Regions from separate parts of the Desulfitobacterium hafniense DCB-2 genome, predicted to be linked through region 2. Evidence: riboswitches for the same ligand, from Rfam matches in the RefSeq annotation. Region 2 holds a riboswitch; the other holds the start of a gene.

Region 1 (4,423 bases), 2.6 Mb from region 2:
CTCCGGCGATCATAATGCCTAAGGCGACGAGAAAAGAGGCATTGGGCATTTCCCTGAAAATCGCAAAAGATAAGCCCACCCCGATGAAAGGAGCCAGGGCATAATAGGCGCTGGTTCTTGCTGCACCCAATTCCCGCTGGGCCCGCACATAAAAGAAGATACTTAAGCCATAGGCTACAAAACCCAGCATAAGTGCCCCCAGGATATACCCGATACCGCTTAAGGTCTCTTTAAGGAACAGTGCCAGGAATAATGCCCCCAAGCCCGAGCCGAAGCCTTTGAGAATGACAATATCCATGGGGTCTTTGATGGCGAGTTTTCTTGTGCAATTGTTTTCGAAACCCCAGCAAATGCATGATAACAAAACGAAGAGTGAGCCTAAGGAGAAAGTAAAGCTGCTGAGGTCCTCCACAGAAAGGATAATGCTGGCCAAGGTGATTAAAGCCAGTGCGGCCCATAAGCGTTTGCCTATGGACTCCTGAAAAATAAGCAGGGCAATGAGGGAAGTGGCCACAATTTCGAAATTTCCTAAAAGAGAGGCATGAGCCGCCGAGCTCAAAGTTAAGCCCACCATTAAAAATACGGGCGCGGCAATATCCAGGATGATCATGGCTAAGACATAAGGAAAATCTTTCTGGGTGATGCGGGCCTCCTTAACCTCCGTTCCTTGGCGATGGTTAAATAAGCGAACAACACACATCCCCAGCCCCGCTCCCAGATAGAGAAGAGCAGCCATCATGGTGGGGGGGATTTTCGTCAGCAGGAGCTTGGATACAGGAGAACTGATCCCGAAAAGCAAGGCGGCAAGGATGGCAAAGAAAATGGCCGAAGTCTTTTTTGACGTCAATGAAGCACAACTCCTTTAAGCGATCACCTGTTCAGTATAATCTAATTATAGGCGGGGTGACCGAGACTTTTCAAGCCTTGAAAGACAGATACAAACCATGGATAAAAGTCATGGATAATAATAAAGCACGAGTCCCCCCTGGCGGGCGGCCCGTGCTTATTGGTAAAGCCGGATCCGGTTTAGTATTTAATAAATTTATCCCCGGGAACATTGCAGATGGAACATTTTTCGGGGATGTATTTTTCGATGTTGCCGCAGACGGGACAGAGATAATAGAATACCTCTTCCGTTGAGTCTAAATTCTCCAAAGCTTCTTTATAGAGCTTGGCATGGACTTCTTCTGCTTTCATAGCAAAAGTAAAGGTGGTTACAGCAGCTTTATTGCCTTCTGCTTCGGCAACTTTAATAAAATCAGGGTACATGCTTTCAAACTCATAGGTTTCACCGGCGATGCCATCTTTCAGATTATCCACGGTGGAGCCTACTTTACCGGCGAGCTCCAACTCTCTGTGGGCATGCAGGGTCTCAGCGTCGGCAGCTGCCTGAAAGAGTTTGGCGGCGTTGAGTTTACCCTCTTTTTCGGCCTTTTTGGCATAAGCCAGGTACTTACGATTGGCTTGTGATTCACCGGCAAAGGCATCCATAAGATGCTGTAATGTTTTTTGTTCACTCATTGTTGATCCTCCAATTCTTAATATAATTTAGAGAGTGCTTGATTTTCTCTAGTATAAACTAGATTCTACAATTTCATTAAATTTCCTCTAAAGAAATAGTTGATGAGTACATAATACAAATCGGTTCGGGTTGACAAGCTGTCTAATGTTATTGTAGACTGAAGATAAATTCATAGTGAACCTCACTTTGCAGGTGAGGTAGAGGTGCGATATTTAACAGTCCTTTTTGGAGCATGAGCAGCGAGGAAAACAAGGAGAAGGAAATATCGCCGAAGCTTTTAATACGCTCAGTATTATGGGCTGGGTCTGCAGTGAACAACTGCAGAACTGTCTCAATAGACGTCCCGGTTTATTGAGTTGTGCTATCTCGGCGGGGGAAAAGAGGGGTTTAGGAGCAATATGACTTTTGCGGCCTGAGTACCAACTCAGGTCTCATTTATTTTTCACAATTTTTAAATATTATGAAAAAGGTAAAGAGAAGAAGGAGAGGTTCCAATGAAAAGAAAATTATCAATAGTGATGGCAGGGTTGCTTTCTGTCATGCTGCTGGCCACAGGCTGCGGTTCAAGCGGCCAGGGCAATACCCAAACACCGGACGCAGGGAATGAAATCAATACCTTTAAAGTCGGCTTAGAGGCAGGTTATGCCCCCTTTAACTGGACGCAAATGAATGATTCCAACGGTGGTGTCAAAATTGATGGCGGTGCTGAATATGCTGGTGGCTACGATGTGGAGATTGCCAAGAAAATTGCCGCAGGATTAGGCAAAGAACTGGTCATTGTTAAAACCGAATGGGATGGTCTTGTTCCTGCTTTAACTTCCGGGAAAATCGATGCGATTATCGCCGGTATGTCCCCCACTGAAGAACGGAAAGCCACCATTGACTTCTCCGATATTTATTACCAATCCGATCTGGTGATCGTGGTCAAGAGCGGCAGCAAGTATGAAAACTCCACCTCTCTTAAAGACTTTAATGGGGCTAAAATTACGGCTCAGTTAAACACCTTCCACTATGGTGTTATTGACCAAATCCCAGGAGTTGCCAAACAGACCGCTATGGATAACTTCCCGGCTATGCGGGTCGCATTACAATCAGGCATGATTGACGGTTATGTTTCCGAACGTCCGGAAGGGGTCAGTGCCCAGGCGGCCAACAGTGATTTTAAAATGGTTGAATTAACCGATGGATTCAAAACTTCTCCTGAAGATACGGCCATTGCCGTAGGGGTGAAAAAAGGCAGCGAACTTACCGCCAAAATCAATGAGATCTTAAAAGGGATTCCTGAAGCAGAGCGTATCCAAATCATGGATAATGCGATTAAGAACCAACCGGCAGCTAACTAAGACGAATTAAAGGACATTTTGCTCCGCAGGGAATAATGTTTTATAAAACCGGCTACATTCAATGCAGTCGGTTTTGTCCTGTTTTTGAAAATGCCTCATCAACTATGGGGTTATAAATATTTTTGTAAGGAGGAAAATGATGAGCTTAGATTGGATCATACGCATTTTGACTGAAAACTGGCCCATGTTTCTGCGCGGAGCAGGGTTCACCCTTTTAATCTCCATCATCGGTACCATCATTGGCTCTCTCATCGGACTTATTATCGGTGTTATACGCACTATCCCCATGCCGGAACGGGGAATTAAACGCATTTTACTGAAAGTGGTCAATGCTCTTTTGGCAAGCTATATTGAGTTTTTCCGGGGAACCCCCATGATCGTTCAGGCTATGGTTATTTATTATGGGTCCGCCTTAGCTTTTGACATCCATATGAATCATATCTTTGCGGGAATTTTTATCGTTTCTATTAATACCGGGGCCTATATGGCCGAGATCGTCCGCGGCGGCATTATATCCATTGACAAAGGACAATTTGAAGCAGCCCATGCCATCGGCATGAACCATATCCAGACTATGTTCAATGTGGTATTGCCTCAGGTTATCCGCAATATTCTCCCGGCTACAGGCAATGAATTTGTGATCAATATTAAAGATACCTCTGTTCTCAATGTGATCTCCGTTACGGAACTGTATTTCCAAACCAAGTCCATCGCCGGGAATAACTTCCGCTACTTTGAAGCCTTCTTTGTGGCCTGTATCCTCTACTTCATTATGACCTTTACGGTAACGCGCATTCTTCGTTATATTGAAAGAAGGATGGATGGACCGGAAAGCTACACTATGAATCAAATGCAGGTGCAGACTGCCGAAAGTATGCTGCGCAGAACCAAGACCTGATGGACAAGATCCGATTGAGGAAGGAGGAACACACTTGGCAAAAGTCATTGAAGTTCAACATTTAAGCAAATCCTTTGGCCCTAATGAAGTCTTAAAGGATATCGATTTTTCCGTGCGCAAAGGAGAAGTGGTCTGTATTATCGGCTCGTCCGGATCCGGTAAATCCACCCTGCTCCGTTGCATTAACCTTTTGGAGAAACCCAGCGGCGGCCAGATCATCTATAAAGGGGAAAACATTCTCGATGATCAGCATGATGTCTATCAATACCGCCAAAAGCTGGGGATGGTCTTTCAGCAGTTCAATCTGTTCAATAACCATAATGTCCTGAACAATTGCATGGTAGGGCAAATCAAATTATTGAAGCGTTCCAAGGCCGAAGCTGAGGAAGTGGCTATGAAATACCTGAAAGTTGTAGGGATGGAGCAATACATCAATGCCAAGCCCAAGCAATTGTCGGGAGGGCAAAAACAACGGGTAGCCATTGCCCGGGCTCTGTCCATGGAACCGGATGTGATGCTCTTTGACGAGCCTACCTCCGCCCTGGATCCGGAGATGGTGGGAGAAGTGCTGAAGGTTATGAAAGAATTAGCTGAATCGGGACTGACCATGTTGGTAGTTACCCATGAAATGGGCTTTGCCAAAGAGGTTTCCGATCGGGT
Region 2 (4,423 bases):
AACCGATGATAAATACCATGTGCCGATAGCCGACATCGAAGCTGTATTAGATCGCTATTTTGACGGCTACCATTTCGACCCCGCTCAATTAATCCCCTATTTTGCCGAAGCCTCCCCTCCTCAGCACGATGTCTACCAGCCGCAGACCAAGGAGATTGTCATCGGTGGACTGGGAGGATTCGGCGGGGAACGTTTCCCGAAATTAGCTGCCAAAGAACAGCTCAGTGATGATACCCTGAAGCTGACCGTCGATTATTATGATGATCAATATACAGAGGTTTTCTATACTAAAGCCTATACTATTCGATTTACTGAAGAAGGCTATCAATATCTATCCATTCAAAAAGTGGAGTAGGGTATCTTTACTCCGCACTCATACCTTCACACATGCTAAAAAAGACCGGAGCACCACCAGCCCCGGTCTTACTCTATTAATTCAATACAATAGACTTTTTGCTTTCAGCTGGAGCACTATTACCTTCCCACCTAAGAACTATAGCTCACTGAAATCCAAGGTGGCAAAATAATCCTCCAGTGTTTCCGCCCGGCGGATCAGCTTCACACTGCCATCAGCCTGCAGCAATAACTCAGCATGACGCAGCTTGCCATTGTAGTTGAAGCCCATGGCATGCCCGTGAGCACCTGTATCATGAATCACCAGAGTATCCCCGATCTCGATTCTGGGCAGTTCCCGGTCCACGGCAAATTTATCGTTGTTCTCACATAAGCTTCCGGTCACATCATAGATGTGGTCCTCAGGCAGGTCTTCCTTACCCATGACGGTGATATGGTGATAGGCGCCGTAGATTCCCGGGCGCATCAGATCGGACATGCTGGCATCGACACCGATATAATTTTTATACGTATCCTTGCGATGAAGGACTTTGGTCACCAAATAGCCGTAAGGTCCCGTTATCATGCGGCCGCATTCCAGGCAGATGCGCAGGGGATCTAAGCCTTTGGCGACGATCTTCTCTTCGTAAACTTTGCGGACACCTTCTCCGATAGTTTCCAGATTGACCGGCTCTTGTTCCGGACGGTAGGGGATGCCGATTCCGCCGCCAAAATTCACAAATTCCAGGCGGATTCCCAGTTTTTCTTTCAGCTCTATGGCCAGATCAAACATCATCTCTGCTGTCTCGATGAAGAAATCCGGGTTCAGTTCATTGGAGATGATCATAGTATGGAGTCCGAAACGCTTCACCCCTTTGTCACGAACGATCTCGTAAGCCTGGAATAACTGTTCCTTGGTCAAACCATATTTGGATTCTTCGGGGTTGCCGATAATGGCATTCCCCGCCCGCAGCGAACCGGGATTATAGCGGAAGGAGAGCACCTCCGGCAGGCCGGTATGCTTTTCCAGATAATCAATATGGGTAATATCATCTAAATTGATGATCGCCCATAAATCCTTTGCTTTTTGAAATTCCTCAGCAGGGGTATTGTTGGAGGTAAGCATAATGTTCTCCTCGGTGATCCCCGCTTTTTCCGCCAGGATCAGTTCCGCCAAAGAACTGCAGTCGGCTCCGAAACCCTCTTCCCCCAGGATCTTCAGAATATAGGGATTAGGAAGAGCTTTGACGGCAAAATACTCCTTAAACCCCGGCGCCCAGGCAAATGCTGCCTGCAGTCTTTGGGCGTTTTTGCGAATGGCTTCCTCATCATAAATATGAAAAGGGGTACCATAGTCCTCCATGATCTTCTGCAACTGCTCTTGATTAAAAGGTAAGTTTTTTACTGCCATATTCTGATCCTCCCCTATATACTATAGACTACCCACCGCTAGAGATTTTAAAGTTTGGTTGCTAAAGAAAACCCGGCTTCGCTGTGCCTTTTAATCACGCATCCAAAAAGGCGAAGTCGTTGGTTGCACTTATGCTGAAGGAAAGTATGCAGCAAAGGTATACTTTCTGACAGTGAAAAAAACGGCTGCGAGTACCCTCGCAACCGTTTTTTAAGGCAAAATCAGCTTAAGCCTCAAACTTCACGAGATAGCACTCCACCGGAGTCCCGGTGACAGTCTTACATTTTTTCAATGGAAGACCAGCTAAGACCCTTTGTCCTGGGCCTTTGCTTCGGCAGCGATTCCTTTCCTTATCCGTCCTAGCCTGACCCGCTCGGGATAATTACTCTTAATACACTGCGCCTCTATCATTCACTCTATGAATTATCTATACATTATGGAACAAGATGTTACCCTTGTCAATACATTGCTTCTGTATACATTGCCCTGCCTTTATTTTTTCTCATTCTGCAGATTTTCCATAACCCCCCGATTATGAAAAACATCCTCCACCTCTAAAGTAATCTGACCGCCTTTGCTGCTGTCTTTGGGCTGCCCGCCATAATCCATGGCCTTTGAGCCGGACTCTTGGGTCTGGCTGATCACACCTGCCGGCTCCCATAATTGCCGTTTCAGCTCTTTGCCGGTATTCTTCTGGTCGTTCATCCGGGATTCCTCCTTTTGTCCTGACCAAATCATGGTCCTGTTATTCTGTCTTTAGAGTACCCGGAATCGACCAAAATCATGTCAAAAAAACAGTCCCTTCAGCGGCTCAGTAAGGGAAGTCACGCCGATGATGAAAAGCAATCCATAGACCAGTTTCTTGAATTGAGCTTCGTTGATTTTCTTTCTAAAAGGCTGACCGGCCACATAGCCAAGGACAACCGCCAAAATCATACTGACGAGGGTGATGCCAAAGGGAAGGGTGAAGCTTTCCCGAAACACAAGAATTTTTAAAGCGCTGGTCATAGCGTATTGAAAAAAGAAAAAGGTAACGGTGGTTGCCTGGAAGACGTCCTTGGTCAGATGCTTGATGAGCAGCGCGACAACAGGGGGACCGGGAATGGCCGCCAGGCCGTTGAGCAAACCTGAAGAAAAAGCAACCATGACAAATCCCTTGGAGGATGCATTGATATCCCCTTCCTCAGGAACTTTCTTCTCAAGGGCACTGCTTTTGAGTTGCACCCATTGATAGGCAACATAGCCGATAAGGATAATTCCCACCATCCCTTTTATGTACAGTTCATTCATATACCCACTCAGGACAACACCCAGGGCCAATCCGGGAATCCCTATAAGCAAAAGCCGGAGGACTAAATCCCGGCGGACTAAGCGCCGCATTTGGAACCCCTGCACCGAGGAACCCATCATGGATAAAATCATTCCCGCCAAAAGAGCTTGTTGGCTGGGCAAAACAAAAAGGAGCAGAGGTACCGCCACCAGCCCGAACCCAAACCCTGTCAAAACCTGAATAAAGGTGGCAAAGAACGTAATTCCACTCATGGCGAGCCATAATTCCCATGATAACATCTCCACACAAACACCCTCTTTAATCTAAACTTAATCTATTTATGACCCTCTGCTTTATGAGTATTCCCTTTTCTTCTCTGAATCTTGACAGCATTCCCTGTATTTCCTATAGTGAGTTAAGAAGGAAAGGTGATTCTTATGGCTCAAAAAACCAACGCCGCCCGCATCCTCGATCAAGCCGGTATAGCCTATGAATTAATCCCCTATGAGGTGGATGAAGCGGATCTTTCCGCCACTACCGTCGCCCAAAAGGTAAACATGCCTCCTGAATTGATCTACAAAACCCTGGTAACCCGAGGAGATAAAACAGGCATTCTGATCGCCTGCATCCCTGCCCATTATGAGCTGAACCTTAAAGCCCTCGCCCAAGTGAGCGGCAACAAGAAAATGGAAGTGGTTCCTCTCAAAGAAGTTCAGCCCCTGACCGGTTATATACGGGGAGGGGTCTCTCCTTTAGGAACTAAAAAAAAATACCCCGTCTATTTTCAGGAAGATATGCTCCAGCACGAGAAAATTGCCGTAAGTGCCGGGACGCGAGGCTTGCAGATCCTTGCTCTGTCTCAGGACCTGCTCAGGATCACCCAGGGCAAGGTTGGGCCCATCGCTCATCCTGCCTGAATCAACATAAATCTTCTCCTCACACCCTGAACTCCCTCCTCTCCTTGTATGAAGACGGACAAGAGGTAAATACTAACCTTATGTCACTTTGAATTACCAGGGTAAAGGAGAGATTCTATGAGCTTCCGGATTCCTCAGTTCAATCCGCCTGATTTTGACGGTGAGCCTTTGGCAAGTGCTCCCAATGCCACCCTTGTCGAAGTCCTTCAGGATGGGGTAGCCCCCGACCATTTCCATGGTATGTCAATCTATCCCGAATACTTTAAAATCAACGGCCAATGGCTCCTTGCTTCCCAAAGCCGCATGGACGGTGTTCCCGTGCTCATGGAGAACGGCACGATGCAAATCATCGAATTCCGCAATCTGAAAAAAGGCCATAAAGTGGTGATCGGGCGGACGGAAGATGCCAGTGAAGGCATTTATGTCTATGCCGAAGGTTTTGCTTCCAAGGACAGCAATAGAGATATTTTTGCCTTTCGCTCCGGCCGTTCC

What was found. Region 2 has a riboswitch for lysine ahead of lysA (diaminopimelate decarboxylase). Riboswitches for the same ligand answer to the same signal wherever they lie in the genome.
Region 1: it holds a riboswitch for lysine, as region 2 does, so the genes downstream of both, DHAF_RS11395 (transporter substrate-binding domain-containing protein) here and lysA (diaminopimelate decarboxylase) in region 2, are expected to answer to the same signal.

Annotation. Positions count from the first base shown of each region.
Region 1 covers NC_011830.1:2,478,066-2,482,488, forward strand. Annotated here, with positions in the region: gene DHAF_RS11385 (DMT family transporter) at 1-847, opposite strand, end outside; gene DHAF_RS11390 (rubrerythrin family protein) at 1,027-1,521, opposite strand; lysine riboswitch at 1,713-1,894, shown strand; gene DHAF_RS11395 (transporter substrate-binding domain-containing protein) at 2,017-2,865, shown strand; gene DHAF_RS11400 (amino acid ABC transporter permease) at 3,002-3,763, shown strand; gene DHAF_RS11405 (amino acid ABC transporter ATP-binding protein) at 3,798-4,423, shown strand, end outside.
Region 2 covers NC_011830.1:5,199,208-5,203,630, forward strand. Annotated here, with positions in the region: gene DHAF_RS24290 (hypothetical protein) at 1-355, shown strand, start outside; gene lysA (diaminopimelate decarboxylase) at 494-1,744, opposite strand; lysine riboswitch at 1,985-2,159, opposite strand; gene DHAF_RS24300 (hypothetical protein) at 2,237-2,449, opposite strand; gene DHAF_RS24305 (sulfite exporter TauE/SafE family protein) at 2,531-3,319, opposite strand; gene ybaK (Cys-tRNA(Pro) deacylase) at 3,452-3,931, shown strand; gene DHAF_RS24315 (putative NPN-dependent ornithine cyclodeaminase) at 4,049-4,423, shown strand, end outside.